3 regions of the Paenibacillus sp. FSL K6-3182 genome follow, and region 3 is predicted to be linked to each of the others. Evidence: a T-box and tRNA genes for the amino acid it is inferred to sense, from the RefSeq annotation. Region 3 holds a T-box; the other regions hold tRNA genes.

Region 1 (10,182 bases), 3.2 Mb from region 3:
CAGCAGCTAACGGTTTGCATTTCGCTACGACCTGCGCAAGCCCCGCTCCGACTACACTCTCAATGATTTGATCTACATCCTTGTATGCCTGCGGTGATTCATCGACCAGCGACTCCATAGAGCGCTGGTTTACGACGATTTCATCATCCGTGCCTACACGCATTGCAATAGCGACCTCTTCTACCGATACGAGCTGCTTCGTTGCGTTCCGTGACCTGATTCGTCCTGCGCCATGACAGATGGAATAATGATTCGCTTTCCCTGCAGCACTTCCGACCATAATATACGAGGCAGTGCCCATCGATCCTGGTATAAGCGCCGGATGCCCCGTGCTCCGATACGGATCTGGGTTATCCGGATGTCCTGCCGGCAGCGCTCTTGTTGCACCCTTGCGATGAATGAAATAGGATTGCTCATCCTGTTCTTCCTCCCATGCGTAGTTATGCATGAGATCATACAGCGTGCGCAGCTCGAATTTGGAGCCGAACACATCCTTGCCCGCCTCCAAGGCAGCGTATGCAATCAGGTGGCGATTCACGACCGCATAATTCAAGGCCGAGTACATGAGGTTGACATACGTTTGACCGAGCGGATGGGATAACGGCGCATACAGCAGCTTAGGATCCGCGGTGCCTATGCCTTCCTGACGCATCATTTTGGCAATGTCCGTGCTGCAATATTGACTGACCGCACCGCCCCAAGCCCGCGAGCCGGAATGAATCATAATGACCACTTGGCCGTCGAACAGCCCCCATGCTTCGGCAATTTCTCTATTTTCCTCAGCAATTTCAATCGCTTGAATTTCTACAAAATGATTGCCGCCGCCAAGTGTGCCGAGCTGGCGATGCGCGCGATGCCAGACAACTTCCGGAAACTTATCCAGCACCTCTTCGTCAAAATCAAAGCGGCTGCTCTCCACATGGGTTAAAGAGGTAGCTTTGCGCGGCGTGTAGGCATCTGGAATATATTTTTTTGGCAAGCCGTGCAAGCCCTTCTTCACGATAGTCTCAAGTCTAATATCTGAGAAGTAACCTCTTGCATGCTCCTCAACTGGCATATATTTCTCAATAGCCTTAACCAGCTTACGCCGCAGTTTCACTTCCTTCAAATCATCCTTATGCAGATTTGTTAGCTGTACGCGCATTCCGCATCCGATATCGCTGCCTACGATGGAAGGAGAAACGTAGCCATCACTCGTATTCCATACCGCTGTTGTACCGATACAGGTTCCCACGCCAACATGCACATCAGGCGTATAGCTCATATATACTTGATTCGGTATTTGTAAGTTGTTGTTCGCCATTTCAAACACTTTATAATCCAAGGACGCGAATAGCTCTGGTCCTGCATAAACATGCACCTGCCCCGAAGGCAGCTTAACTTGCTGATAATACGTTTCTTTCATATCCGATAATCTCCTCAAAATTCAAATAAACACAAAAAAGCCATGGACCCCAAAAAGTCCATGGCTTAATCTTGCGCCTTTATTTCCCAATCGTTGCAGCTTGCAGCATACAAGATTTTAGAAAATAGTCACAGGCCCCGTAGAGGCCGATGAAATGGACTTGCTATATTTAGTTGCATGATTACGTTCTAAATTTAGTCCGAACATTGTCATCGACCTCCTTTCATTTGATTTACATCATAATAATCTGATCACCCAACTTCTGTCAACACATTTATAATAAACCAAAAATAAGATGCTCGAGGGAGCATCTTATTTTCACGGATAAATAACTTATAAATGAGCCAATAAGTTCGCGCGTACTTCAGCCAGCGTCAAATCGCGAACTAGCTTCCCATCTTCAAACACTACTTCCAGCTGATCCTCTGCTTTACGAGCTTCATATTCCTCTGCGCTAAGATTGTCAGTATAGGCAAATTTCCCATCCTGCTCCGTAACGAGGACAAGACCTGTCTGCGACTTCTTCACGCCATTATCTGTTTTGGGATCCTTATAGATTTTGCGCTCCTCGCCATTCACAATCGTAAACGTCGATTTTAATGCGAAGCCGAATGTATCCCGCGTGTTGTACTGGTAAGTAAACGAACCGATACCATACACCATATTCGTCGATGCAAAACCTTTTGCTGCCAGCTTCTCGCAAATTTCCTTGCAGCGCGAAATCGTAATCGCATCCCCATAGATTGCCCCGATGTGGCTATCTAGCTGCTTATACCCCTTCTCCGTAACCGTACCGCCAAAAATATCCCAGAGTATTTCAATAACGCCTTTGCGCTCGAATTCACTCTCTCCATCCGGGTCGCCGCAAATGATTTTGACCGGATCTCCGCTGTCGGGACGAATGACTACCTTGCCGTCCCTGCTCATAATGTCATCCTTCAAGCCGCGAATGACCACGTCCAGCACACTCCATAAATCCCAAGTATCCGATACGATCGAGACAAAGCCATTTGGGTATACCTCTTTGATCAAATAGCGGTACGATGCCATCTCATCGCGTCCGTGCGCGCACATAACGCTATGCTCGGTTGCCGGAATCGACGTACCCACCAATTCCTTTTCTATATTCGCATTATAATAGTTTTCCAAATACAATATCGCTGGTATTGTATCTGTTCCCGTGAACGATAGGAGATGGCCTGCGCTGCTGCCGAGCGCCGATTCAAGCGCACCCATGCCGCGCATCGAGAAATCATGACCTTGGAACGGTACGCCTGCTGTATCGCCGCTTGTCTGCAGCGCATAGGCTTCTAAAATTTTGCGATATTCAAAAGCTAGCGTAGCGCTCGTAGCCGGCATCCACAGCTGGCACGACATCAACGTCTCCAAATAGTTCGTCAGCCAGAAAAATTCAGGCTTCGTGTTCTCAATAGTCAGCATTGGTACTCTTATCGGTACTAATGCACCTTCTTTAATTGCCTTAATCTTGATCGGCAAATATCCAAGATCGTGCAGCTCCTCAATATGCGATGCATCGGGATTCGCTTCTCCAAGCGCAAATTGAATGAGCCTCTTGTACTCATACGCTACCTCTGCCTTTGTTCTTGCAAAGAAGTGCTCATTAAAATAATCGATGAGATATTGTTTTATAAACGATTGGAAGCCAAAAGCGACAACCTCGTTAATATCATCTAGTCGGCTTGTGCGAGCGGTCCACGTCGAATAAACGAGCTCCGTTCCTTTTGGATACTGATTTTTATGGCTCACCTTGTAAAAGTCACATAGCAGCGTAGCTGGATAAACGAATGTTTGCGTCATGTTATAGGCCTCCCATTGCGAATACGTGAATTTTGTCATGCTCTGCTTGATGAAGTATGGTATCGGTCGTATACACCTTATCAATAAGATCAGTTTCTAATATTTTCCCTTTATAGATCGAATGCTCGCAGTGTCCTACCAGCAAATAAATATGCGTGGCTCCAAGTACCTTCAGCTTCTCTGCGCTAAGCATAAACGTGCCGCCATACGAACAAAGATCATCAACAATGATGGCCTTAAAGCCCTCGCGCGGGGTATGTCCAACGACATCCAGACTCTTGATTTGGCCGGTCTGAAAATCTCTCGCTTTATAGCCTACCAGCTGCTGGTAGCCTTGAACCTTGCTGTAACGTTTCTGCGCCCCTGCATCTGGAAAAAAAAGATAGTCCTTCTCCGAATCAAAACCTACTTCGTTCGCGACTTGCTCAAGCAGCTGAATCGTTGGATATTTGCCGATACTGCGATCGATCAGCGCCAGCGATACATCGGAATGCGGCTCGATAATCGTAACCGACTCAAAGTTCATGTTATTAATAAAGGCAGCTGTATATTTTAACGTAAAGGCAGAAGTACCTTCGACTCGATCCATTCGGCTGTACGGCAAATAATAAATGGTCAACGTACATTTAACGCGCCGATCATCCAGGTAGCTCTTGATGAACATCAGCTTAACCAGATCGCCATCATTCTCATATTTCCATACGATCGTATTGAATTCCGCCATATGCGTTAGAATTTCATCGCCGTTTATGAGCGTCTCCCCATTCGGAAACTGTTTTAACCCAAGCTCTACTCCATTAAACCTCAGCATGACATCACTCTCCTCGTAGCGTTCAGCTATAAATAGACAATCTTGGCTCTTCCTTTGTAAAAAGGTACAATTGCGCTGCTCGCTGCGAATATTGATTGGATTGCTTCGGATTTCCATTCGTATCCGTCGCCTCTTCAATAATCGTGCTGCGGCTTTTCGTTGACGTCAATTTGCGAATGAAATTTTTCTCCTCAAAATCAGGAACAACCGTTTTTATTACCTGATACAGCTCACTAAGCGTAAACTCCTCTGGCAGAAACTCCTTCGCTATCTTCGTAGTCAGCATTTTCTTGCGAATCTCTTGCAGCGCGTCGGTCAAGATTTGCTTATGGTCAAACGCCAAATCCATTTGAAGCGCTTCTTCGACTGTAAACAATTGCACATCCGATGCATCTACAGCCGCAGCCCTTTGTTCAAGTGTACATTCATTAACGAGCGCTAGAAAAGCATGCGAGATAATCCAGCCCCTTGGATCACGGCCAGGCGTGCTATACACGTTAAAATATTCAATATGCACGTCCTCAACCGCTGTCTCTTCTTGCAGCTCGCGTATAGCACAGTCATATACCGTCTCATTTTCCATCGTAAAGCCGCCTGGCAGCGCCCACTGCCCTTCGAAGGGCCATATATTCCGCTTAATCAGCAGCACCTGCAGCTCCCTCGTAGGCAGCGCCTTCTTAGGCGTTTGCCTTTCAGTCGTTACGATCGTAAAGATGACGATATCTGCTGGTGCGCCATCAGGTGATCGGTAATGATCTGCTGCGTAATTGGATTCATTTTCGACCATTGCTGCTGCACTCCGATCCATATCATTTATTCAATTTGATATTATCATAATGACATTATTAATTTCCTTTGTCAACGGCTGCTGTGAAAAATAGGCAATTAGTCACGAATAAGTATATAAAAAAAGAAGCGGCTGCACACCGCTCCTGTTATATTATTTCGTTTCTATAGCATCGGCAGGGTAGACGAGTCCAATCTGCTTTCTTGCCTCATCCATAATTTCCAGCGTTACGAGTGAATTTGCAAACGTGTTAATGGATGACTCCGTACGTCCAGCTTTAATCAGCTCGATAAATTCCTTCGCTTCATAGTACATCGACTTGCTATTTGAAGGCTGCGAAATATCTTCGCTTGTTCCGTTGCGGTATTGGATTTCAACCTTCCCTATTTCACTAATCTTGTCGATTACGATACTGCCGTTCTCCCCTTGAATCTCCGATGGCAGCGATGAATGTGTAATTTTGGAATACATGATGACCGCATCCATGCTCTCATACTGAAGAACGATGCTTCCTTCCCCATCCACGCCAGAATCCAGCATGACACCAGTCGCTTTAATCACATCCGGCTTGCCAAATAAGGCTACAAGCGGGTAGACGCAATAAATGCCAAGATCCATAAGCGCCCCGTTTGAGAATACAGGGTTAAAAGCATTAAGCACCGTACCCGCCTTATAGGCATCGTACCTAGACGAATATTGGCAATAGCTCGCAAAATAACGCCGTATCGTTCCAAGCTTGTCGATGTTGTCTTGAACAGCCTTAAACCCTGGCAGCATCGTCGACTTTAACGCCTCCATGAGCAGCACGCCGTTTTCCTTCGCAGCCGCAATCATCTGGCGCAGCTCATGCGCATTCGAAGCGATCGGCTTCTCGCAGAGCACATGAATGCCATGCTTCATACAAGCAATCGCATGAGCGGCATGAAATGAGTTTGGACTAGCAATGTATACCGCATCAATTTGTCCACTTGCCGCCATCTCTTCGATATCCGTAAACGTAGCAGCAATACTATGTTTCTCCGCAAATGTACTCGCTGTTTCTATCGAACGCGAATAGACAGCAGCTAGTTTGAAATCTTCAACCTCGCGCGCCGCAGAAATAAATGACTCCGTAATCCAGTTTGTACCGATAACGCCGAATTTGATCATAATCGTCTCTCCTTGAAAAATATTTTTATTGGCTAATCGCTTATTATATTTTTATGAAATGAGGAAAATCTTCTTCTGTTTATTATAGCCATGCCAAGGACTGCCTGTCCAAATGATTCAGCTGCATTTTGACATTTTGTATAATCTGTATTAACATCTCTAATACAAATGATACTTTATTGCTAGGGGTGATCCGATGATTATGACGCTCGACTACAACAGTGATATACCGATCTACGTCCAGCTCCGCAACCAAATTGTCATCGGAATTGGCGTAGGCGGACTCAATTATGGGGAGAAATTGCCAACGGTAAGACAGCTCGCTGATGATTTAGGGGTAAATGCCATGACCGTGAACAAAGCCTATGCCCTTCTCAAAAACGAGGGATACATATCTATTGATCGCCGTCATGGGGCCAAGGTACGCACCGAATGGAGCAAGCAAGCTGATTTTAGCCAAAAGCTGGAATATGAATTAAAGCTTGTTATTTCTGAGGCTAGTCTTAAAGGTATCGAGCAAGAACAATTTATGCACATTTGCTCGAACATCTTTAAAGCCGCAATGAGCAAAAATCATCCCCTGCCAGAATAGGAGACCTTTCATGAACAATATTATTTTAATCGTTCCAGCAGCTATTGCCTACATCACTATTCTTGTTATGTTTTTGAAGCAAGCCGTACCAAGCAATCATATATTGTTTGGCGTTACGTTTCCTGCACATGCCTTCGAGGATGCAGAAATGAAGCAGCTTCAAGAAAAATATAAAAAATCATATTTTGTGTATGCTGGCATTACGTTAATAACTTTAGTGCCTTTTTTCCTGCTCGATAAATACTTTTCGTTAGCCTTTACTTACATGCTGCTTTGGTTTGCAATTTTTTTGTATACATCCAAACTTCCTTTCAACAAAATCCATCATAAAGCCGCTGCTCTCAAACGGGATAAACAATGGTTTGTCGGAGAAAAACGAGTGATCCGTATCGATACCAAAGTAACGCAGCTCAAAAAATCGATGCTTGTTTCTCCCTATTGGTTCCTAATTCCCGCTCTTTTATCTGTCGTCCCTATTATTGTTTCCTTGTTTAAAAGCGACGTTCTCTTAAAAATGACCGGCATTGCCTCACTCGCGATGACAGCGATCTTATTCGTCATTTACACTGCCTTTGGCAAAATGAAGACGAAGGTATACAGCAAAAACCACGACATCAACGCCGCTATTAACCGCGCAGCACGTCGTTATTGGTCCATGCTTTGGCCTAGCCTTGCTGTTTTTGAGAGCATTAATGCTTTTGTTGCCTATATGATTTTAACACAGGGAAGCTCGCTGAGCTTTACGCAGTGGATGATTGGTATTGTCATGGTATCCCTCTTGCCGCTGTGCAGCATCTTTTTTGTACATAACAAGATACAGGCGGTTGAAGAAAGCCTTGCGGAAACAGACGGCCAAAGTATTGTAGCCGATGACGACCACTACTGGATTAATGGCTCTACTTACTACAACCCGGATGATCAAACGATCATGGTTCCTAAACGTGTTGGAATTGGAACAACGGTCAATATGGCAACCCGAGCCGGAAAATGGATTCAATACGGCGGCATCGTGCTGGTCCTTGTGATCGTCATTCCTTTGACTGCTTTTATTGTACAATCTGACAATACGGCTCCTACTCTAACTATTAAAGAGGACGGTATCGTGTCCATCGATTATCCTTTATATGATTACAGCTTTAATTTAAGTGACGTTAAGGGAATTACGCTTGAAGAAACGCTCCCAAGCGGATTTAGAACAAATGGCACAGCGACAGCCGAATATGCCCGTGGCAACTTTTCCTTAGAGAAGCTGGGTGCTGCCAAGCTATATGTATTTAAAAACTCACCGCCGTACATTACCATGCAGCTTGACGGCTTAACCGTTATTTTTAATGAGAAAGACGCCGCCAGAACGAAGGAGCTTTTCGAACAACTAATGGCTAGTAAGCTTTAATGCTCATACGGTACTCAACTGCTTTTATGTTCGTGCTATTAGAACGCGTCTCCACCATACACAAATTGATCCAGAGATGCTAAAGACTGCTCGTTCAGAGGCGTGGAGTTGTCAAAATAAAGCACTGAGGATGCTGGAATGTTCCATTTCAGCTCTCTCCTCACTAAAGATGGACTAAACTCGCTCCAGTTGTCCAGCTTATACTGATCGAGTATAGATCCCCTTTGCACAATTCGTTCATAATGCACCTTGTCGTCACGGAGATAAACGAATACGACCTTTACCTCAACGTCTGATAAAGAGGCCCCGATTGCGAAGAGCTCCTGCTCAATCCAGTCAGGGGTCTCTGTTTCTTTCGTGAAGGGCCCGATTACAAATATATCGCCGTCATTAGCAATATTCTCAAGTGCAGCATCCATCGTAATGCGATAGCCTAAATCGCGGCACAGTTTCTTATAGAAACTTGAATCTCGGTCATTCGGATCAAGTCCTGCAAGCGTCATAAGCGCAACGGCTGCCGGCCTAAGCACCGTATCCATATCAATAATGGCCACACTGCGCCTCTTCGCCAGCGCTTTCGCTAATGTCGTCTTGCCTGCTCCTGCACCGCCTACAAAAAATACTAATTTGCGCATCGCGAACCCCTCATCATTATTAATGTCTTATTCATAACAAAAAAACACCCTGCATTGCAAGATGTTTTGGATGTGTAAAATTGGAGCGGAAGACGGGAATCGAACCCGCGACCCTCGCCTTGGCAAGGCGATGCTCTACCGCTGAGCCACTTCCGCATATAAATGGCTGGGGATTCAGGGATCGAACCTGAGAATGACGGAGTCAAAGTCCGTTGCCTTACCGCTTGGCTAATCCCCAACATATATTTTGTTACTCTTCTTGTAAAAGTGGCGGAGCTGACGGGATTCGAACCCGCGGTCTCCTGCGTGACAGGCAGGCATGTTGGGCCACTACACCACAGCTCCGTATGTAAGCTCGGATAAATCCGAAAGTGAAACCTTGGTTTGGTTGCGGGGGCAGGATTTGAACCTGCGGCCTTCGGGTTATGAGCCCGACGAGCTACCGGGCTGCTCCACCCCGCGTCATTTACTACTAAAACTATTCATTTACAGAACGATCACTAATGCACGCATTAGCAAGTTGCGCCCTGAAAACTGGATACGAAAGGTAGGCTTGCTGAAGCCTTAATGCTGCTGTCTACTGGATGTATGGGTCGCAGTAAACGTGTTTAGGATAAGCCCTCGACCGATTAGTATTCGTCAGCTACACACATTGCTGTGCTTCCACCCCGAACCTATCAACCTCGTCGTCTTCAAGGGGTCTTACATACTGGGAAATCTCATCTTGAGGGGGGCTTCACGCTTAGATGCTTTCAGCGCTTATCCCGTCCGTACTTGGCTACCCAGCGGTGCTCCTGGCGGAACAACTGGTACACCAGCGGTACGTCCATCCCGGTCCTCTCGTACTAAGGACAGCTCCTCTCAAATTTCCTGCGCCCGCGACAGATAGGGACCGAACTGTCTCACGACGTTCTGAACCCAGCTCGCGTACCGCTTTAATGGGCGAACAGCCCAACCCTTGGGACCTACTTCAGCCCCAGGATGCGATGAGCCGACATCGAGGTGCCAAACCTCCCCGTCGATGTGGACTCTTGGGGGAGATAAGCCTGTTATCCCCAGGGTAGCTTTTATCCGTTGAGCGATGGCCCTTCCATTCGGTACCACCGGATCACTAAGCCCTACTTTCGTACCTGCTCGACTTGTAGGTCTCGCAGTCAAGCTCCCTTATGCCTTTGCACTCTTCGAATGATTTCCAACCATTCTGAGGGAACCTTTGGGCGCCTCCGTTACATTTTAGGAGGCGACCGCCCCAGTCAAACTGTCCACCTGACACGGTCCCCGAACCGGTTTCACGGTTCTAGGTTAGAACTCCGATACGATCAGGGTGGTATCCCAACGTTGCCTCCACACAAGCTGGCGCTCATGCTTCAAAGGCTCCCACCTATCCTGTACAGATCGTACCAAAGTTCAATATCAAGTTACAGTAAAGCTCCATGGGGTCTTTCCGTCTTGTCGCGGGTAACCTGCATCTTCACAGGTATTAAAATTTCACCGGATCTCTCGTTGAGACAGCGCCCAAGTCGTTACGCCATTCGTGCGGGTCAGAATTTACCTGACAAGGAATTTCGCTACCTTAGGACCGTTATAGTTAC
Region 2 (10,182 bases), 1.4 Mb from region 3:
GTTCTGAACGTGCACCTAGCTTATCCAAATTTTGCAGCATTCTCCTCTTCACCTCATAAGGCTCACGATCCTAACTGCCACAACGACATTTGATTTCCCTGTTTTGATTTTCCCTCCTGCTTCCTCTAATTAACTACTTTACCTTGCCATTTTCGGCGCTGCTCTCTCTTAAAAGAATGGAACAATCACCTGCCGCGATTAAGATTAGCTTTTTCGGGATAAAAAAACACCCACAATAATGGGTGCTTGTTTCTACTATTTTAAAACGATTTGAGCTTTTTCCCCATCATCTTCAAGCTTAATTACAAGACTTTCATTGGAACTAGCTACCGAGTCTGGAACTTCGATTACAACAAAACCTTTTTTGCTCGCTAATGGTTTAATACTATTTTGACTCAAGTCTCCATCGATCATAGTTACAGTGTAATCATATTCATACTCGCCTTTAAAAATAGCTTTCATTCGAATACCATTTATCATTGCAGTAAAATCATTTGCCTCTTTGCCATTATTGGTAACATTATAATTTAATACAATAAATTTATTGCCTTCATCAGCGCTTGAGGAAAACATATCACTACTCACTTTTTGATTAAACTCAAATGATTCAAGGGTAATTTCCCAAGTGCCTAATTTGAATTTATCACCTGGCTTGAAGGATGCTTCTTTCGGTTCCTCCGTAGGCGGAGTTTCCGTTTCTTTGGGTGTTTCAGTAGCCTCAGTCTCCTTGCTATCCACCGTGCTTGCTTGATTGTTATTCGAAGATTTGGCTGCATTATTTGTTTGTGATCCCCCGCATGCTGATAAAACAAGCAATATGAGTGCGAGTAATGTAAAGATTTGAACTTTTTTCATCAAACTTTCCCCCTTCAACAATTTTCTACATATTACCACAAATTATAAGGATTGTCTTAGAAATATTTGTCATACTACGTCAATTCTTTTTCAAGTAATTGATACCTATAATAGATTACTAAAAAATACTTTTAATAATTGCTCCATTTAATATCCATAAAATGGTAGTTGTTAAAGTTTCTCATTTGCTATTTCAAGCACCTTTTTACTTCCAGAGTGTTTTGAACTAATCGGTTCGAAATGGTATAGTAAGTTTATTGCTCCCAGGTTGACTTTTCAGCGAATTGTCAATTACAGAGAAAGCGAATTCTTAGCATAGAGACGCGGCAGCACCTGCCTTTTTCGTCGAATATCTCAAAAGGAGGATAACAGCCCATGCAGGTTGAAAACTGTGTACCGTCTGGCATTCAACCCAAAGACACTGGCTTCGGCTACACATTGTCTGTTATTGGCGGCAAATATAAAATGACCATACTGTACTGGCTCTCCGAAAACAAGGTCATGCGGTTTAATGAGCTGCAACGGAAAATCGGCACTATATCCTTTAAAACATTAAGCATGATGTTAAAAGAGTTGGAGACAGACGGCATTGTCAGCCGCGAGGAATTCCCACAAATCCCTCCCAAAGTTGAGTATTCCTTGACCGAGTTGGGGCAAACGATTATTCCGGTACTGGATATCATGTGCCAATGGGGAGAAAAAAACGGCATACCAGCCGCGCAGGCGGCGACAATCCCGCTTTCGATATAAACACTCAAGAAGAAAAGCAGCATTTCCATGGATGGAAATGCTGCTTTTCGTTTCACCACTAATTAAAGACTATCAATAAAATCAACATAACCCTGCGCGCTAATATCTAAATTCCTTAAGTAATCTGGATTTCCTTCCGTCTCGTATTCTGCGCCATAGAAGGCATAGAAGGAACGATAATCGGCGCCGCAATACAAAAATGTCGTGTCAAAGGGAGATAGGAGTTGGTCAAGTCCGTAACGGAGTTTCCCTTCTTCGGTAAAGTCTTTTTCCCTTCCACCGGCGGTTACAGCTAGGGCGGTTTTTCGATTTCTTAATTTATCGCCCTTTGATCCGTATGCCCACCCGTAAGTTAGGACTTCGTCAAGCCATTGTTTAAGCAGCGGTGGAGAACTGAACCAGTAAACAGGGAACTGCAAAACTAAATTGCTATGCGCTTCAATCAACTGTTGTTCCTTTTCCACGTCGATTTTTCCGTCGGGATAGGCTCTGTGCAAATCGTGAACCGTATATTTGTCGGGATATTTACGAAGCTCATCCGCCCAGCGTTTATTGACGATGGATGCTTCCATGTTTGGATGTGTAATGATAACAAGTGTTTTCAATGTATTGCCCTCCTTGAACGGTATTTGTTTCTGAACTAGAGTATAGATCGCATCGCCGCATTGCGGAAGTATGCACTTTTAGTTCACCTACTTACCATAAGGTAAGTATTGTACCGAACAGCTAGTCCCAAAATGTTAATCGAATCTTTTAAAATCTTTACCGATTTAAATGGGAAATGGAATGCTTAATGTAGTCAAGGAGAGAATGTTGAGGAGAATCTGAGGGTTAAGATCTAGCAGTTTTGATTATAAAACAAAAAAAGCCTTGATTATCAAGGCTTCCGAAGTTTAAGTTATGGTGATCTGAACAGGGTTCGAACCTGTGACCCCTACCCTGTCAAGATAGTGCTCTCCCAGCTGAGCTACCAGATCATGTTAGCGACAATTAATAATATATCAGGTGAAAGACGCCAAGTCAACATATTTCTTTACAGATTTTTCTGACTCTCCACTCTCATCAAGATGTCTCCACAAAAGTGGAATCGGTCATAATGATTGTATAATAATTGCAACAATTTGTCTTTTAACGACGTCAAGTAAGTGCTGCAGCAAATAAAAGAAGAGGTGACCGTATGAAAAGACGATTGATACTGACAATGACACTGGTTGCAATGATGCTCTTCACTCTTGGACAATCCGTATGGGCATTCAAGGACGTTAAAAATGACGTTAACGAGTCTAAAATTAACGAGCTTAAGAAGATGGGCATTATAAGCGGAGATAAACATGACAAGTTTAATCCTAAGGGCAAGCTCACTTATGCCGAAGGCGTTTCTTTGATCGTTAAAGGGCTAGATATTAATATCAACCACATCCGCTTCATTAAAGAACCTAAAGCAAGCGACTATTTTACAAACATAAAAGATAACGCTTGGTATTCGCAAGCTTTCATCATCGCGAGTATTAATGGTCTAGAAATTCCAAAAACGGTCAAAGCTAACGACATCATGACCCGCGAGCAATTTGCTCATCATTTGTTTAAAGCTATGATGACGAAAGGCGATTACGCCTTTATTGAAATTTTCATGCAGTTGGAAGATGCGGCTGATGTAAATAAAACCTACATGGACAGCATTCAAAAGCTGCTCATAAGCAAAGTCGTCACATTGGATAGTTCGAACAAGTTTTATCCTAAAAAAGCTATTTTGCGCGGTGAAGCTGCTGGCTGGCTTTATGATGCCATTACATTTGTAAAGGAGACGGCTCCAATTCCAACTAAGCCTGAGCAACCGAGCCTCGACCTGAAGCTTTCCATTGAGGCGGTAAACCCGCAAGTCAATAAAGTAACTGTAAGCACTCAAGTCGGACATCCCGGTTATGGTTTCCGTATTACCTCTATTGCTTTCGAAGGAGATCAAGCTTTCATCAATGTAGAATTGGTCATGCCTGATCCTGATAAAATGTATCCTCAAGTTATTACAGACGTATCCGCTTCCACATATATTGATGCTAAGCTAAAGCCAGTACTCACCCAATCCTCGCAATCTACGGGATCAAGTGAATCATCCACAGGCAAAGCGATCATCATCAATTAAAACAAAAAAGACTTCTCTACCTGCCTTATAACCATCAGACAGTTGAGAAGTCTTTTTTTATTTGCTTTCAAGCTCATTCAGCATGGGAATCGACCAGTCAATCGGCTCGCTTCCAATCGATTCTAAGAAACGATTTGTCCTCGAGAATGGTTTGCTTCCAAAAAAACCTTTGTGAGCTGCAAATGGGCTCGGATGCGGTGAAATAATTAAATGATGCTTGTCCCCATTAATATGCTTCGCTTTCGCTTCTGCATTCTTGCCCCAAAGTATAAATACCACGGGCTTCTCCCTATCGTTTAGAGCGGCAATAATTTGATCGGTAAATTGCTCCCACCCCATCCCTTGATGGGAATTAGGATTGCCATCCTCCACCGTAAGCACTGTATTAAGAAGCAGCACTCCTTGCTTAGCCCATGAAAGCAAGCTTCCATGGTCAGGCACAGTGGCCCCTACATCCGACTCCAGCTCTTTGTAAATGTTTTTTAATGAAGGAGGTACCTTTAATCCTGGCTGCACGGAGAAGCTAAGCCCATGCGCCTGCTTTGGTCCATGATAAGGGTCTTGTCCTAAAATGACCACTTTCGTCTGCTCATAGGATGTATGATGAAGTGCATTGTATATATTTTTCGCTTCCGGATAAACCGTGGCCGTTTTATATTTTTCTGCCAATATGGCAAAAAGCTCTTGCATATAAGGCGCTTCAAGCTCACTTTGCAATTTCTGCGCCCAATCATTTGCTAACGAATTCATAATCATTAATATCCCCTTCAAACGCAATCGTTTTTGAATAAGCTGCCTTTATTAGCCCTGCATATCAAACCAATTATAAAAAACTTGATTAATATATTGTCCAGTAAGCAAATATGGAACCGTTTCTTCTTCTACGAACGACTCTTTTCCTTGAATACTAAAATAAAGCCATAAAGCGATTCCTTCGGAGAATGATTCAGGCTGGTAATCAGCTTCATTTAATAGGCCTGAAATGACAGACATACAGTCCTCTATCGCTGCCTCCCCTTCAGAATGATACGTTTTAAGCTTTATTTTCAAATAGGAATAGACATAAGGAAACTCCTTGTTTCCGCCCAGAGAAGAGCTGTAGAGCGCTGTAGAGATCGCAGCTGCCATTATGCTGGTTTTCCACTGCTCCACTTTTTCTGTGAGTGATACATCATCCTTAAACCGATGTAGAAGATCATTGTAAAGCGTGTCCTTTAAAGAGAATATCTCCGCATAGAGTCGACGCGCGCTTAGCTTAAGTGAAGTCTCCTCGTTCTTGTGCTGCATCAACCATCCACCTACTTCCCTTATCGCTCAGGTATTTCAATACAACTCTTAGTTTACTTCATTCAAAATAGAGAAAGCAAAAAAAGTTCCCACATTAAATAACGTGGCAAATGCCAAAAGTATAATAAAAAAAGCCCGCTGCATGATATCGCAACGAGCTCATAAGACAGCTTAATCAGAATGCACCACTTCTGTTCCTGCTATAAAATCATGAATCGCTCTTTTGTCCTCGCGCAAACCTACCATAAAGGCGCTGACGATCACAGCAATACCTAATGTTAATCCATAAACGAGTCCACCGACAACATTACGCAATAACATGGTGCCTATACCTGGAGGTGAGCCATCCAGCTTTCTAATCTGTACGCCGCATATCCTTTTCCCAATGGTATAGCCGCTCCAAAATACCGGAACCAGTAACGAGTAAAGGAATGAGACCACATCTGTAAAATAATCTCTACCTTCATTACCTCCTGTAAATAATAATGAAATAATGGCTAATGGAATGCCAATAATAATGCCATCCAGCAACGAAGCTCCTAATCGAATCCAAAAACCTGCGTTCATGCCGAGTCCCCTCCAGTATTACATCATTAATGTTACTCCCTTATTCAGACACATTCCTATTAAAACTTACGCTTATCAGCTCCGATGTATACCTTAATCCATTCGCCTATCCTTAAAGTAAAAAATATTTCGAGGCATTCCCGTTTGAAGACTAACCCATCTCTTTTTTGACGATGATTAAAATAATGAAAGAAGGAATATAATCTGGAGGATAGATTTTGTGGACACTACAACAGAATTGCTAATAAAAAGAGCATATGCCAATCCCCGTTTAAGACAAAACATTGTGAACAAGAGTATGATTTGTTTGTATTGTGACTACTCCGGTTTCGTTGCGCAAAATAATCATGGAGCAGCTTGTTGTTTTGTCTTCAATAGAACAATACGCGTTACCGCCAAAAAAATTATGATGGAATATATTGAAGGTTCCAATTACGGTGAATTGCTTGCTGTTCGTTACAGTCTAGAAATACTTGCAAGTGCGCTGACGGAGTATGAGCCGAAGTTCGCTATTATCTATACTGATTGCAGTCAAATCGCAAACATTTTATCAAAAGATTATTTTTCTCATTCACATCATAAAGATGCTAGAGATGAAATATTGGCAGTTCTACATCATTTAAATAATATGTATCCCAACGTTCACATACAAATAAAATACATAAGCAAGCACAAGAAAAACAATACCCTCCATAGGTTAGCCCATAATGCTGCGAGACAAGCTGCTATAAATTAATTACTGCCAGCCTCTAATTTACTTAACAACTTTAGAAATTAACATATTTAATTAAATCGCTAGATATTAAGTACTTAACAATAAAAAAACCTCCTTTGCTTAGAACTGACAAGTCAGATTCTATAAAGGAGGTTCTTTTATCGTTTGTACATCTTATGTACTTCGTGAAAACCATTGACTCGTCAATGTCTTCGAGGTATGCCGAGGACGGGAATCGAACCCGTACGGTGGTCACCCACCGCAGGATTTTAAGTCCTGTGCGTCTGCCAGTTCCGCCACCCCGGCATGTTGTAAAGGTTTTGCTTATGGTGGGCCCTGAGGGACTCGAACCCCCGACCAATCGGTTATGAGCCGACCGCTCTAACCAACTGAGCTAAGGGCCCTCGAAAAACGTATATTTCAACGTATTCATCGAAAGGTTGGTTGCGGGGGCAGGATTTGAACCTGCGGCCTTCGGGTTATGAGCCCGACGAGCTACCGGGCTGCTCCACCCCGCGACGTATATCCATTTGAGCAAAGCCAGTTGAATTGGCGACATAAAATAATATACTATATAGGTGTGTTTTAAGTCAAGCAAAATATTCTAATTTATTTTCTTTTTATTTTTTATGGTATAAACCTCACTCCGTATCGCCCTTTTCGGGATCGAAATACCTCTACCTCATGCGGAGTTTCATAGCCATACATCCAACCGTCATTCTCCATTCTCCTAACCAAACAACCCGCTTGAAATTTGGTTTCATATAGGCGAACCCAATATACCCATCTCATGTCATCCCTCCACTATCTTATTGGAGAAGCTGATGCTTATCACTCCAATAAAGGCTGTATACATTAGAATACCCCAAAATTGGGATCATACATGCAAATGGGGTATACTCAAAATAGGTCATTTCGAAGGAGCTGAAGACCATGTTATATGGAATTGTTGTTTTCCCCGAAAAGCATGTACAGGACTTCGCTAATAGCTGGCGAAGACGCCATGATCCGCATTACACAGCTGTGCCTGCTCATTTGACAGTACGATACGCAGAAGATTGGTCAGACGATGAATTGCAGCTTGCAGTCGCTCATTTAGAGCAAACAACATCTAAGCTGCCTGCTTTCTCTATCCATTTGAACCGTGTATCTACTTTTTTCCCTGTAAGTCATGTGCTCTATTTAGCGCTTGAAGACACCGTTTCCATGCAGAAGCTCCAGGAGAGCGTATGCAGCGGTCCGCTGGCCATTGTCGAGCCCAAATATGTTTTCACGCCACATGTCACGATAGGGCAAGAAATCTCAGCTGATGAGCTGCATGATTTATTCGGAAATCTGCGCATGCAGTCCATTGATCTTACTTCGAGAATTGATCGCATACACCTGATGTATCAGACCGAGAACGGCTCTTGGACCGCTTACCAGTCCTTTCTATTACGAGGTTAGACAAATATTAAGGAAAAAGCCCGCAAACGACGCAGAGGTCGATTACGGGCTTTTTCCTTATTTCAAATTATCTTGGCATTGGCATAATTTCGACTCCGCCGCCGTTGCCTTCTCCAGTTGGATTGTTTTTAATTTTTTCCAAAACCGCGTTTCCACGTGTTTCCCACTCAGCTAGCGCTTCACGAGCAGATTTTTTCTTCTCGATTACAGCCTGGAACAATTCATAGCCAGGTTGTTGAGCTTCCCATACGCCTGGTTTCTCACGGAAGATTTTGTCCGTATCTACAGCCGGCATTGGCTTAAGTGAAGTAAATGCGTCAATATTGTATTGCAAACCGCCGATTGGCGTCAAAAATTCCTTACGTGCAACCATTTCATATAGACTTCTTGATTTCAGCTTAGCCCATTCCTTGCTATTGGAGAACTTGATGAAATCCCAAGCGTCTTTATCGTTTTGAGCTTTGTTGTTAATACCCATCAACTGGCTCAATGAAATACTGCTGCCTACTTCTGGATCGCTTGGAGAAACGGGAACTGTCACAACGTCCCAATCAACAGCTTCAAAATCTTTAATTTTCGAAGCGTTGTCCGAAGCTCTCTTAAGCTCATTGATATAACCATAATCACCGATCGTCATCGCAATTTTGCCTTTGATGAACAAATCACCATAGAATGGGTCATTGCCGCCTTCGGAATTTTGCTTTTCATACATTTTATTCATAAATTCTTGTGTAGGAATCACTTCTTCTTGATACAGCGATGCAACAGTGCTCCATACATTTTCCCACTGATCGCTATTGACGAGCATTTTCTCGCCTTTGTCATCCCACATTTTTAGCTGCAATGCTTGGCTATAAGACTGCGCATTGCTAAAGCCGTCATTGGACCAACGATTGAAAGAGAATCCAAATTTACGGTCCACGCCTTCACCTTTAGCCACTTGACGTGCCAGGTTAAGAACTTCAGTCCACTCCATTTTGTTTGTCGGAGGAGTTACACCAGCTTCAGTAAACATTTTTTTGTTGTAGTAAAGTGCAGAAGAGTTGAACGTTGGCGTCAATGCATACAATCCACCGTCACCAGCAGCTTTAATGCCTTCAACAACAGTTGGAACATAATCCGACAAGTCGAATTTATCTTGTGCTACTAGCGGATCCAGCGGTTGCAGCAAGTTGTCTTGTGTCATCCGACGAAGCATATTGTAATCCAGAACAACCACATCGACTGGATTTGATCCAGTTAGCATTTCTTTCATTTTTTCATACGGATCTGGCTGCTTTGTTGGCTTTGCAGGATCTTGCTGTTCAAAGCGTTGATCATCATAGTTGATTGCGCCTACGATTTGGAACTCAATGTTAGGATGAGACATTTCATACATATCCGTGTATTGCTGACGGAAATACGGCTCATTATCCGCACCGCCATAAAGCACGCCAATACGTAAAACCCGTTTTTCTGTAGAGCTGTCTGAGCCGCTGCTGCACGCTGCAAGCAGGCCAATAAGCAGGGTAAGTGTTAACGATACTAAAGTAAATTTGCGAATTCGCTTGCCTGACCATCTTTTATTATTCATTTGGTTTTAACCCCCTAGTGATTTAGGCGGAGTAATAATAATCCGCTCGCCGTCAAATTCCATCGTTGCTTTGTCTTTAATATTAAGAGCAGATAAATATTCCTTAGGCACTTGTAAACGTCCAACGCGATCTACCACGACATAGGCTTCATGCACAGACTGCAGTCCGCTGCTAACAGCTGGAAGCTCTGCCTCACCTCCATCAAGATTAATATTCGGATTGCGTTTAATAAACTCGGTGCTCGTCAAGCCATCGCGAATGGCAACCACTCGGTCTACCTTGCCTGCAAGCGTCAAGTCATGCGTTACAATGACGATGGTAATACCGATCTCGCGATTCAACCTGCGGAAAATACCCATAATCAAATCGGAGGTAGCCGTATCAACCGAACCTGTCGGTTCATCCGCAAGCAGAAGCTTCGGGCGATTCGACAATGAAATGGCAATGGCAACCCTTTGCTGCTCACCGCCTGACAATTGATGGAGCTTGTTATGCATTCGCTCCTTCAAACCAACCCATTCAAGCAGCTGCTTCGCATATGCGCGATCAACCTTCCCCGAAAGCATCATCGGCATTTCTACATTTTCGAGGGCAGTAAGATAAGGCAGCAGGTTTCTGGCATTATTTTGCCAAATAAATCCTACCGTCTCCCTCTTGTATTTCACTAGATCCTCTTCGGAAATCTTCAGAAGATCCCATGGACCTACATGCACCTGGCCGGCTGAAGGGCGGTCAAGACCGCCCAGCGTATTCAGAAGCGTCGATTTCCCGCTGCCGCTGTTGCCGATGATAGCCATTAGCTCGCCTTCGTTTACTTTTAGGTTCAAGCCTTGCAGGGCAACGACCTC
Region 3 (10,182 bases):
TGCTGGTAGAAGTGCTGGAAGGCGGGTGTTTGCTGTGGCATCTAAATGGGATGATATGGAACGGTGGATGGAGAAGCAGCAGATGCCGAAAGGCTTTGAGCTGCTGCGCGAACCGGCTTGGGTAGAGCAATATGTGCGTAAAATGATGACCAAAGCACTGCCCGAAGCGGCTGGTGTTATGATTGGAGGAGGCTCAGCCGCCTTTTCTGAAACACGTCATTTTTTGAATGTGAAGATTACATTGCCGGAAGGCTTTGATAAAGAGCAGCTGCGGTTGTTCGTAAGGGAAGATCGGCTGCGCCTGGATGGACTGCCGAGCGGTAAGCCGGAGACGATCAAGCTGCCTAAGTTTGTGAAGCCAAAGGTGTGCAAAACATTAGTGAAAGACAATTTTATGCACGTGAAGCTTCAGAAGAGGCCAACCAATCGTACCTATCATGAAGCGATTATTCGCTGGTAGTTAACGTATGGAGGAACAGGAAGGGCACAAATCTAGATGAGATGTGCTCTTTTTGTCACGAAATCGACAGGTATTACAGCTGGCTAAAGGCTTCACTATCCCTTATAATGTCTAATGAACATGTACATATTAGTAAAAAGGGAGTGTGTTCAGTGTCCTTAGTCGATGTAAGCAGTGTTTCTGCTTCGTTATTCATACTTGGAATCGTTTTTTTAATGCTTATTTTCGGTTTGCTGAGCTTTGGTATCCTGCGGATGTTTCAGCAAAAATTTCGTACAGGCTGGTTTAGTTTTGCAGGAGCGGTCGTGAGTTTTGTAGTCTTCATGTACATATTAAATAAGTGGTATCTATAATTTTTTATAGCTGATCACGACCGGAGGTAAGGGCTTGACCTGGACAATTATATGGTTTTTTATTAACATGCTGTTCGTCGTTTCCATTATCAGTTATATGTTTATGCATCGCTCGTACTCGGAATCGAAACGGCTCTCCAATGATTCCGCGTTAATTAATAAGCTCAATACTAGGCGGAAGCTCGTCGGCATTATTAGTATCTTGTTATTTGTAGCGATGTCAGCTAGCTTTATGATCAACATGAGATTAAATGGTTAAATGGAGGCTCTCATTGACGAGAGCTTTTTTTAAATATAAGACTTTATAAGTTTTATTGCTTATAATGGACTTATATAATTCTCCGCGAAACGAATGCTAAGCCTCCATAGGCGGCTTTAGCCGTTTTAAGTTTGTTCGTCATTATGGAGATATACAATTTTTAGTCCGGAGGTTCGACATATGCATACGATGGAAGACATTATACGACGCATGTCTAGTCAAGGATTGAGAATAACGGATCAAAGGAAAACGCTCGCAAAGCTTTTTTCTGAGACACAGGGTTATTTGGCTCCGAAGGAAGTCTATGAATATATGGGGAAATCGTATACGGGATTAAGCTTTGATACCGTATATCGCAATTTGCGAGTGATGGAAGAACTCGGTGTGCTGGAGCAGGTTATTTTTGAGGATGGCGGTAAGTTCAAGCTGCATTGCAGAGAGAATGAACATCATCATCATATGATTTGCCTGCAGTGCGGGATGACTTATCCCATTACCTTCTGCCCAATGGAGCAAACGAATGTTCCTGATGATTTCCGAGTTGTGAAACACAAATTCGAGGTGTTCGGATATTGCAAAGACTGCATACAAGACGAGTCAGCAGTTAGCGAGGCCTAATGTCAGAGAAACGGGTAATGAAAAGAGTGACTCAAGCTCCGATCCTCTTTTATCGCAAAGTGATTTCACCTTTGACCCCGCCATCTTGCCGTTTCTATCCGACCTGTTCGATGTATGCGCTCGAAGCGATCGAGAAGCATGGAGCGGCTAAGGGCTCGTGGCTTGCTATGAAGCGAATTGCCAGGTGCCATCCCTTTAATGCTGGTGGTTATGATCCCGTTCCGCCTGCAAAAGACAGCAACATAGATGCTCCTTGACAGAGAGGGCTCTATTTGGGTATATTTTGATTTATAAGTGGTAAAATTAGTTTTGGTTTTATTTATATGTCCGAGGAATGGATAAGTACAATAGCAGAACCTTTTCAGAGAGCCGGGAAACATGGTGCAAGCCGGTAAGGGACGCCATTGGAAAATGGTCCGGGAGGATTCGCTTTCGAGCTTCAGCGGCAGCGCTGGGTAAGGGAGCGACGCGAAGCTGGCGTTAACGGCGCAAGCCGCCATGCAGGCGGCACACGAAGCTTTCTTGAAGTGGCGGTTTAACCGCTCATTTCCGGATTGAAATTTGGGTGGTACCGCGTGAGTTCAAACTCTCGTCCCATGATGGACGGGAGTTTTTTGCGTTTTTTTAGACTAATGCAATAGGAGGAGTAAAAATGACGAAAAAAAATACGTTTTATATTACAACGCCGATTTATTATCCGAGCGATAAGCTTCACATTGGACATGCCTACACGACGGTGGCTGGTGACGCAATGGCACGTTATAAACGTCTGCGCGGCTATGATGTATGGTATTTGACGGGTACAGATGAGCATGGACAGAAAATTGAACGCAAAGCAAAGGAAAAGGACCAAACCCCGCAGCAATTTGTTGATGATATCGTTGTAGGCATTAAAGATCTGTGGGCGAAGCTGGAAATCTCCAATGATGATTTCATTCGTACGACGGAGGATCGTCATAAGGTTGTTGTTGAGAAAATTTTTGCTCAGCTGCTCAAACAGGACGATATTTATAAAGGCACGTATGAAGGCTGGTACTGTACGCCTTGTGAGTCGTTTTTCCTCGAGCGTCAGTTGGTTGACGGCAAATGCCCAGACTGCGGACGTGCGGTTGAGCTTGTAAAAGAAGAAAGCTACTTCTTCCGCATGAGCAATTATGCTGATCGTTTGCTCAAATATTATGAAGACAATCCAGATTTCATTCAACCGGAATCACGCAAGAATGAGATGATCAACAACTTCATTAAGCCGGGCCTTGAGGATTTGGCTGTATCGCGTACAACGTTTGATTGGGGTATTAAAGTGCCTGGAGACGCTAAACATGTCATTTACGTGTGGATTGATGCGCTTTCCAACTATATCACGGCATTAGGCTACGGAAATGAAGGCGATGATCAGAAATATCGTGATTTCTGGCCGGCTGACGTACATTTGGTCGGAAAGGAAATTGTTCGATTCCACACGATTTATTGGCCAATCATGTTGATGGCGCTCGATTTGCCGCTGCCTAAGAAGGTGTTTGCACATGGCTGGCTTCTGATGAAGGATGGCAAAATGTCAAAATCCAAAGGCAATGTTGTCGATCCAGTAATGCTAATCGATCGTTACGGACTTGATGCGCTTCGTTATTATTTGCTCCGAGAAGTGCCGTTTGGCGCAGACGGAACATTTACGCCAGAAAATTTCGTTGAACGAATCAACTTCGATTTGGCGAACGATCTTGGTAATCTGCTTAACCGAACGATAGCGATGATCGATAAATACTTTGACGGTGTGATCCCGCCATTTGCAGGCAGTGTAACCGAATTTGATGAATCGTTGCAGAAGCTTGCGAGTGAAACGATCGTTCAGGTAGAGTCAGCGCTTGAAAATATGGAGTTTTCCGTGGCGCTGTCATCCCTTTGGCAGCTTGTAAGCCGCACGAACAAATATATCGATGAGACACAGCCGTGGACGCTTGCTAAAGATGAGTCCAAAAATGGACAGCTAGCATCGGTCATGCATCATTTGGCGGAATCGCTGCGAATCGTATCGATTCTGCTGCAGCCGTTCTTGACGCATTCTCCAAGGGAAATGTGGAAGCAGCTTGGACTTGAGCAAGGTGAACTAACTTCATGGGAGAGCACGAAGCAATTCGGTTCGCTGCCGGGCGGAACGAAAGTAAACAAGGGTACACCATTGTTCCCACGCCTCGATACGTCAGAGGAGTCTGCTTTTATCGCAGCAGCAATGAGCGGCGGTACACAGTCAGAGCAGTCAGCTGAGCAGCCAAATGCGGCGAAGGCAGCGGATGAAGCACCACAGGCTGCGCCTGAGAGCAAGGATGAAATTGCAATTGATGACTTTGCAAAGGTAGAGCTTCGCGTTGCTCAGGTTATTTCTGCAGAGCCAGTTCTCAAAGCAGATAAACTGCTGAAGCTTCAATTGGATCTTGGGTATGAGCAGCGCCAGGTTGTTTCCGGCATTGCTAAGTTTTACACACCGGAGCAAATGGTTGGACGCAAAGTTATTTGCGTTACAAACTTGAAGCCGGTTAAGCTGCGCGGCGAAATGTCGCAAGGAATGATTCTTGCAGCATCACATGGCGATCAGCTTACACTTGCAACGGTTCCTGACAATATGCCAAACGGCGCTGTTGTGAAGTAAGTTCATTTGTTCATATACGGAGGCACCCCTGAGGTTGTTTAACTTCTGGGGTGCCTTTATGTTTTGCTGCTCTTCAAAAATTAGCATCAATCATAATTCATATCATTTTGGTCAATAAAGATAATCTATATGATTAAATTGCAGCTGTGAGTCATGATCGGTAGGAAACTTCTACTAGCTTTTGCTAAGAAATTAGGTTGACAGTCTATTTCAGGTCATCGTATAATACAAAACGTAATCATAACGATTACGAACAAGTGAGAAAGATGAATGGAGAGAAATCAAAATGAATAGACTGAAATCAAAGACAAGACCTATGGCGCTTAGTTTTCTTTTATCAGCAATGCTGCTTTTTGCAGCGGCTTGCGGCAATAATACGAATAATTCAGGCTCATCAAACCAACCAGCGAACGGCAGCACGGGAACTGGTCAAGCAGAGGGGAAACAAGTTAGTGTCGTTACCAGCTTCTATCCATTATTTTTTCTAGCATCGGAAATTGGCGGAGATCATGTCAAAGCGGTTAATCTAGTAGCATCAGGCGTAGAGCCGCATGATTGGACACCAAAGAGCCGCGATCTTGATACAGCGTCGAAGGCACAGCTGTTTCTGTACCATGGAGCGGGACTAGAAGGCTGGGTTGACGGATTTCTGAAAGGCCTGTCCAAAGACAGCAAAGTCGTGACCAAAGAAATCAGCAAAGGCATTCCATTAATTGAGGGTAATGAAGATGAGCATGATCATGAACATGAAGAAGAACATGCTGATGAAGAATCACATGAACATGGCGGCTTGGACCCGCACACTTGGGTTAGTCCGAAATCAGCCCTTACATTAGCCGAGAATGTGAAAAATAGCTTAATTGAAGCCGATAGCGCAAACCAAGCAGATTATGAGAAAAACTACGAGGCACTAAAAGGAAAGCTCGAAGCAATCGATGCGGATTACACGGCAAAGCTTGCACAAACATCGAACAAAAACATCGTTACCTCGCATCAAGCGTTTGGTTACTTAGCTCGTGATTACGGATTGAAGCAAATTTCTATCATGGGGCTTAGCCCTGACGCTGAGCCGCGTGCACAGGATTTGCTCAAAATTGCGAAGTTTGTTAAAGCAAACGATGTAAAATATATCTTTTTCGAAGAATTAGTTTCAGATCAACTTGCCAAAACGCTTGCAGGCGAAGCGGACGTTGAGACAATGGTGCTTAATCCGCTCGAAGGCCTAACGCCGGATCAAGAAAAAGCGGGAGACACGTACTTAACCCTAATGGAACGAAACTTGCAAAATCTTGTGCAAGCATTACAATAGAGCAAAAGGCAAACCTGCGGAGCTGATTTATGCTCCGCATTGCTGTGAGGAGATAAATTATGGCGCAATCAAATCGAATGACAAATGCGGATGCAAGCTGTCACCAAGAGGTTATTTCATTGGAGGATGTCTCCTTCTCTTATCAACAGCAGACAGTTATATCAAAGCTAAGCTTCGCGGTGAAAGAACGGGACTTTATCGGATTAATCGGCACGAATGGCGCTGGAAAAACGACGCTGCTGCGAATGATCGTTGGATTGATAAAGCCAACGAGCGGAACGATCCGTTTGTTTGGTGAGAAAGTAGACAAATTTAAGCAGTGGGAGCGCATCGGATATGTCCCGCAGAAAAACACATTAAATCCGTTGTTCCCAGCTACTGTTCGGGAGGTCGTCTTGTCAGGCCTTTATGGGCGAAGCAAGCTGTTTAAGAAACTAAGCAAAATGGATTATCAAAAATGTGATGATGCTTTGCAAGCAATGGGGATTGAGGATATAAAGGATAAACGTATCGGGCAGTTGTCGGGCGGACAGCAGCAGCGTGTATTTCTTGCCAGAGCGCTCATTAACAACCCATCGCTGCTTATTCTAGATGAGCCGACTGTGGGGATAGATACGGAGACACAGGAAAGCTTCTTTCACATGATCAAGCATATGCATCAACATCATAACATTACATTTCTAATGGTTTCTCATGACCTTGACATGATTCGCTCGTATTTAGGACAAGAGCCAGCCAGTGGAAACGGGAAGCTCAAGTTTCATATTAAACATTCGCACGAAACGCAGGATTGTGTAGAAAATGATCTTGCACACAGCCTGAAAGGGCTAAGGGAACAAATGGAGAGCAGGAAAGAGGTTGTTTTGGTTGGAGATCGTAACTAGTGAATTTTTTCAAAGGGCTCTTATTGGCGGACTTCTAATCGGGGTAACGGCTCCGCTAATCGGCTTATTTCTTGTGCTGCGAAGGCTTTCAATGATTGGAGATACTTTATCGCATGTATCTATTGCTGGAGTAGCGCTAGGTTTCTTGATTGGCGTGTATCCAATTGCTATGGGATTTGTGTTTGCGATTATTGCCTCATTTGCTATTGAGAAGCTTCGGAAAGCATATAAATCATATGCAGAGCTGTCCATTGCCATTATCATGTCAGGCGGAGTCGCGCTCGCATCATTATTATTCACGATGGGCAAAGGATTCAACAGCAATGTGAATAGTTACTTATTTGGAAGCATTTATACTTTGAGCACCACTGATCTTTACGTAATAGGCGTCGTTACACTGATTGTTCTTGTTGCGATCAGGCTTCAAGTAAAGGAGCTATTCCTGCTTACGTTTGATGAGGACGCGGCAGCAGTGAGCGGCTTGCCCGTCAAATTTTATAATGTTATGATTAGCGTGCTTACTGCTCTAGTTATTAGTGTCTCTATCAAAATTGTAGGTGCGCTGCTTGTATCGGCCTTGCTGACTATACCAGCCGCATGCAGCTTGATCATTGCCCGCAGTTTCCGTCAAAGCGTTATAACGGTCGTCATTATTGGCGAGATTGCCGTTGTATTAGGCTTACTAATCGCGGGTGTATGGAATTTGGCACCAGGCGGTACCATTGTATTATTGCTAATTGCTGTGCTGCTGTTGCTGCTCGTTTTCCGCCGTGGCATGCGACCAGGCAGTTAATGAGGATTGGAGTGAGAGGGTTTGTCCGACATTAACATTTGGCTGGCCTTAGGGGCTGGCTTTGCATCGTTCATATCACCTTGCTGCTTACCGCTTTATCCTTCGTATTTATCATACATAACGGGAATATCGGTAGCGGATTTGAAGGGCAATTCACATGCCAAACAAAAACGCATGCGAACGATGTCACACACGCTGTTTTTCATTTTGGGCTTCTGCACCGTGTATTATGCATTAGGCTACGGAACGAATGTATTTGCTGAATTTTTTAGCGAGTATCGAGATCTGATTAGGCAATTATCAGCGATATTGATTATTTTGATGGGACTATTCTTAATCGGATTATTTCAGCCGCAGCTCCTGATGAAGGAACGAAGAATGAATCTTATTCCGAAAAAAGCGAACTATGTCAGCTCCTTTATTTTTGGAATTGGCTTCTCCGCAGGCTGGACCCCATGTACAGGTCCCGCGCTTACTGCGATTTTAGGTCTTGCAGCATCGGAACCTGGCACATGGTTTCAGCTAACGACTGCTTACTCATTAGGCTTTGCGATTCCTTTTTTTGTACTTGCCTTTTTCCTTGGTACGGCAAGATGGATACTGAAATATTCAGCTAGCGTAATGAAGGTTGGCGGAGCTGTTATGATTTTGATGGGTGTATTATTGTTTACCGATCAAATGACCAAAATCACGATCTGGCTTAACATGATTACGCCGGAATGGTTGAAATTTTAAGCAGATACTGATCTCTTACGTAAAATATTCAATTTTTGCTTCAGGAAAATGTTCAAAGATGCGCTCCGATAAATACATGCGGAGCGCATTTGCTTGTTCATCGGGATAGACGTATTTTCCTTGTCCCCAGCGACCCCATTTATATTTGCGTTTTTCAATATCCATCTCAAGCTTCGTCCGTGGATACCGCTTTTCAATAACTGCTTTTGCCGTTTTTGTAAAACGATGCTGAATGAGTTCAAATGTAAGGTCTTTGGTCACATCCTGCGGGAGTTTGTCTGCAAGTGAGGCTATAAGCTCGCCATAGCCTTCCTCCCAGCCTTCATGCCAAATAATAGGGGCAATTATAAAGCCCATTGGATAACCTGCTCTAGCGACCTTTGCGGCGGCCTCAATGCGTTGATCAAAACTTGATGTAGCAGGCTCGAAATGCTTGATTACATATTTGGCATTTACGCTAAATCGGATACGGGTATGTCCATTGTGCTTTGCATCAAGAAGGGAATCCACATGGTGAAACTTGGTCACAAACCGAAGCCGTCCATGTTCTTGTTCCCCCATAAAATCAATAAGCTCGCGAAGGCTGCCTGTAATGGGCTCCAGTCCGACGGGATCGGATGTACATGCGGCTTCAAAGCGGGTAATTTCCGGTTTTCTCTCGTTGATGTACCCCTCAGCAGCCTCTAGAATATCGTCTATATTGACATATACACGAATATAAGGTTTTGCTCCTAAGGTTGTTTGCAAATAACAATAATGACAATGAGCCATACAACCGGTTGCTATCGGAATGGCGTATTCCGCTGAAGGCTTCGAAGTATCAAATTTCAAGGTTTTGCGTATGCCAACGACAAGCGTTCTTTTGGCGATTTTGTATTGTTCAAGCTCGGTATCGCCCGGTAAATTCGTAATCCGGTTATGTGAGGTTGTCATCCGGTAAGGAATGCCTTCTTTTTTAACCCATTCAAAAATACGCTGCCCTTTAGGATAATCGAGCGCAGATGGTTCAAAATAAACAAGCTCGGGAACAAAGGAGAGGGTGGAGCGATCTGGTTTAGGACGATCAATAATTGCAGTGCTCATAGCTCATTCCTCCTGTAGATTCATCACAATCAACATCATCTTATTGTGTGAAGGATGAGCGAAGCTGAAACTGGTAAGTTCAAGTGATATTTGCGCTTCTTTATCTATTTTGGAGATGGGCTTGGGTTGCAGTGAACACAATGAACAGTGTATGATACAATAAGTAACGCCTGTGAAAAAGGTGAAGAAGTATGGTTAGGGGGTTCTTCAGTGCCGACACCGAGCATGGAAGACTACTTGGAAAGAATTTATAAGTTGATTGATGAAAAAGGTTATGCGCGTGTCTCGGACATTGCAGAAGGACTAGAGGTGCATCCTTCATCGGTCACCAAGATGATTCAAAAGCTTGATAAAGATAATTATTTGATCTATGAGAAGTATCGCGGGCTGGTCCTGACCAATAAAGGGAAAAAAATGGGCAAAAGGCTTGTTGATCGGCATCAATTGTTAGAGTCATTCCTAACGACGATTGGCGTACAGGACGAGAATATTTATCAGGATGTTGAAGGAATCGAGCATCATCTTAGCTGGGACTCTATAACCTGTATTGAAACTTTAGTTGAATATTTCCGAAGAGATTCTCAGCGTATGGACGAGCTTCGCGCCGTGCGTGCGGAAATGGACAGCGAGTAATACATATCGATACGAACGAGAAAGCAAAAAGGCCCGAGGCAATTATGCCTCGGGCCTTTTGTTTGATTTAATGATATTTAGGTGTATCGTCATCTTCCTTGCCGCCTTCAATGACACGAAACGGCACGGTCTTGGAGCGGTTCTTGTTCGTTCTCGTTTTGCTTGCAGGAGCACGTCTTTGTGTGACATGTACTCCTCCTTGCCGCGTATTGTAACCTCTTAAGAAAGAAGGCGGATATTTATAAAGCAAGAAAATGCCGCCAAGCACCACAATGGGAATTAGAAAGGTTATTGGGCTTTGGATAACGCTGTAAACGAGACCGATCAACAGCAGCGCCAAAAACGATATGGACCAAACATTCCATTTGCTTGGTATTCTGCTCATTGTAATTCCGCCTTTCCTTTTTCAAT

Evidence for each region. The T-box of region 3 lies ahead of metG (methionine--tRNA ligase). A T-box ahead of a tRNA ligase gene usually reads a tRNA of that ligase, here a tRNA-Met.
Region 1: it has a tRNA-Met gene. The T-box ahead of metG (methionine--tRNA ligase) is inferred to sense a tRNA for this amino acid. The anticodon was not compared.
Region 2: it has a tRNA-Met gene. The T-box ahead of metG (methionine--tRNA ligase) is inferred to sense a tRNA for this amino acid. The anticodon was not compared.

The regions. Positions count from the first base shown of each region.
Region 1 is NZ_CP150265.1:1,258,103-1,268,284, reverse strand. Features, by position in the region: gene MHH56_RS05495 (RtcB family protein) at 1-1,405, opposite strand, end outside; gene MHH56_RS05490 (nicotinate phosphoribosyltransferase) at 1,739-3,223, opposite strand; gene MHH56_RS05485 (ribose-phosphate pyrophosphokinase) at 3,225-4,034, opposite strand; gene MHH56_RS05480 (NUDIX domain-containing protein) at 4,057-4,821, opposite strand; gene MHH56_RS05475 (Gfo/Idh/MocA family oxidoreductase) at 4,975-5,970, opposite strand; gene MHH56_RS05470 (GntR family transcriptional regulator) at 6,167-6,562, shown strand; gene MHH56_RS05465 (DUF5808 domain-containing protein) at 6,573-7,955, shown strand; gene MHH56_RS05460 (hypothetical protein) at 7,994-8,590, opposite strand; tRNA gene MHH56_RS05455 (tRNA-Gly) at 8,672-8,746, opposite strand; tRNA gene MHH56_RS05450 (tRNA-Gln) at 8,754-8,828, opposite strand; tRNA gene MHH56_RS05445 (tRNA-Asp) at 8,859-8,935, opposite strand; tRNA gene MHH56_RS05440 (tRNA-Met) at 8,976-9,052, opposite strand; rRNA gene MHH56_RS05435 (23S ribosomal RNA) at 9,200-10,182, opposite strand, start outside.
Region 2 is NZ_CP150265.1:3,134,188-3,144,369, reverse strand. Features, by position in the region: gene MHH56_RS13490 (DUF4352 domain-containing protein) at 256-855, opposite strand; gene MHH56_RS13485 (helix-turn-helix domain-containing protein) at 1,231-1,605, shown strand; gene MHH56_RS13480 (NAD(P)H-dependent oxidoreductase) at 1,668-2,210, opposite strand; tRNA gene MHH56_RS13475 (tRNA-Val) at 2,507-2,582, opposite strand; gene MHH56_RS13470 (S-layer homology domain-containing protein) at 2,783-3,745, shown strand; gene MHH56_RS13465 (uracil-DNA glycosylase) at 3,803-4,495, opposite strand; gene MHH56_RS13460 (hypothetical protein) at 4,547-5,032, opposite strand; gene MHH56_RS13455 (RDD family protein) at 5,204-5,599, opposite strand; gene MHH56_RS13450 (RNase H family protein) at 5,820-6,335, shown strand; tRNA gene MHH56_RS13445 (tRNA-Leu) at 6,535-6,620, opposite strand; tRNA gene MHH56_RS13440 (tRNA-Ile) at 6,642-6,718, opposite strand; tRNA gene MHH56_RS13435 (tRNA-Met) at 6,756-6,832, opposite strand; gene MHH56_RS13430 (2'-5' RNA ligase family protein) at 7,248-7,760, shown strand; gene MHH56_RS13425 (extracellular solute-binding protein) at 7,828-9,333, opposite strand; gene MHH56_RS13420 (ABC transporter ATP-binding protein) at 9,340-10,182, opposite strand, start outside.
Region 3 is NZ_CP150265.1:4,492,287-4,502,468, reverse strand. Features, by position in the region: gene MHH56_RS19985 (Hsp20/alpha crystallin family protein) at 35-460, shown strand; gene MHH56_RS19980 (hypothetical protein) at 848-1,072, shown strand; gene MHH56_RS19975 (Fur family transcriptional regulator) at 1,253-1,690, shown strand; gene yidD (membrane protein insertion efficiency factor YidD) at 1,708-1,947, shown strand; T-box leader at 2,012-2,290, shown strand; gene metG (methionine--tRNA ligase) at 2,343-4,334, shown strand; gene MHH56_RS19960 (zinc ABC transporter substrate-binding protein) at 4,621-5,643, shown strand; gene MHH56_RS19955 (ABC transporter ATP-binding protein) at 5,703-6,527, shown strand; gene MHH56_RS19950 (metal ABC transporter permease) at 6,511-7,320, shown strand; gene MHH56_RS19945 (cytochrome c biogenesis protein CcdA) at 7,342-8,055, shown strand; gene splB (spore photoproduct lyase) at 8,071-9,138, opposite strand; gene mntR (transcriptional regulator MntR) at 9,349-9,771, shown strand; gene MHH56_RS19930 (hypothetical protein) at 9,839-10,156, opposite strand.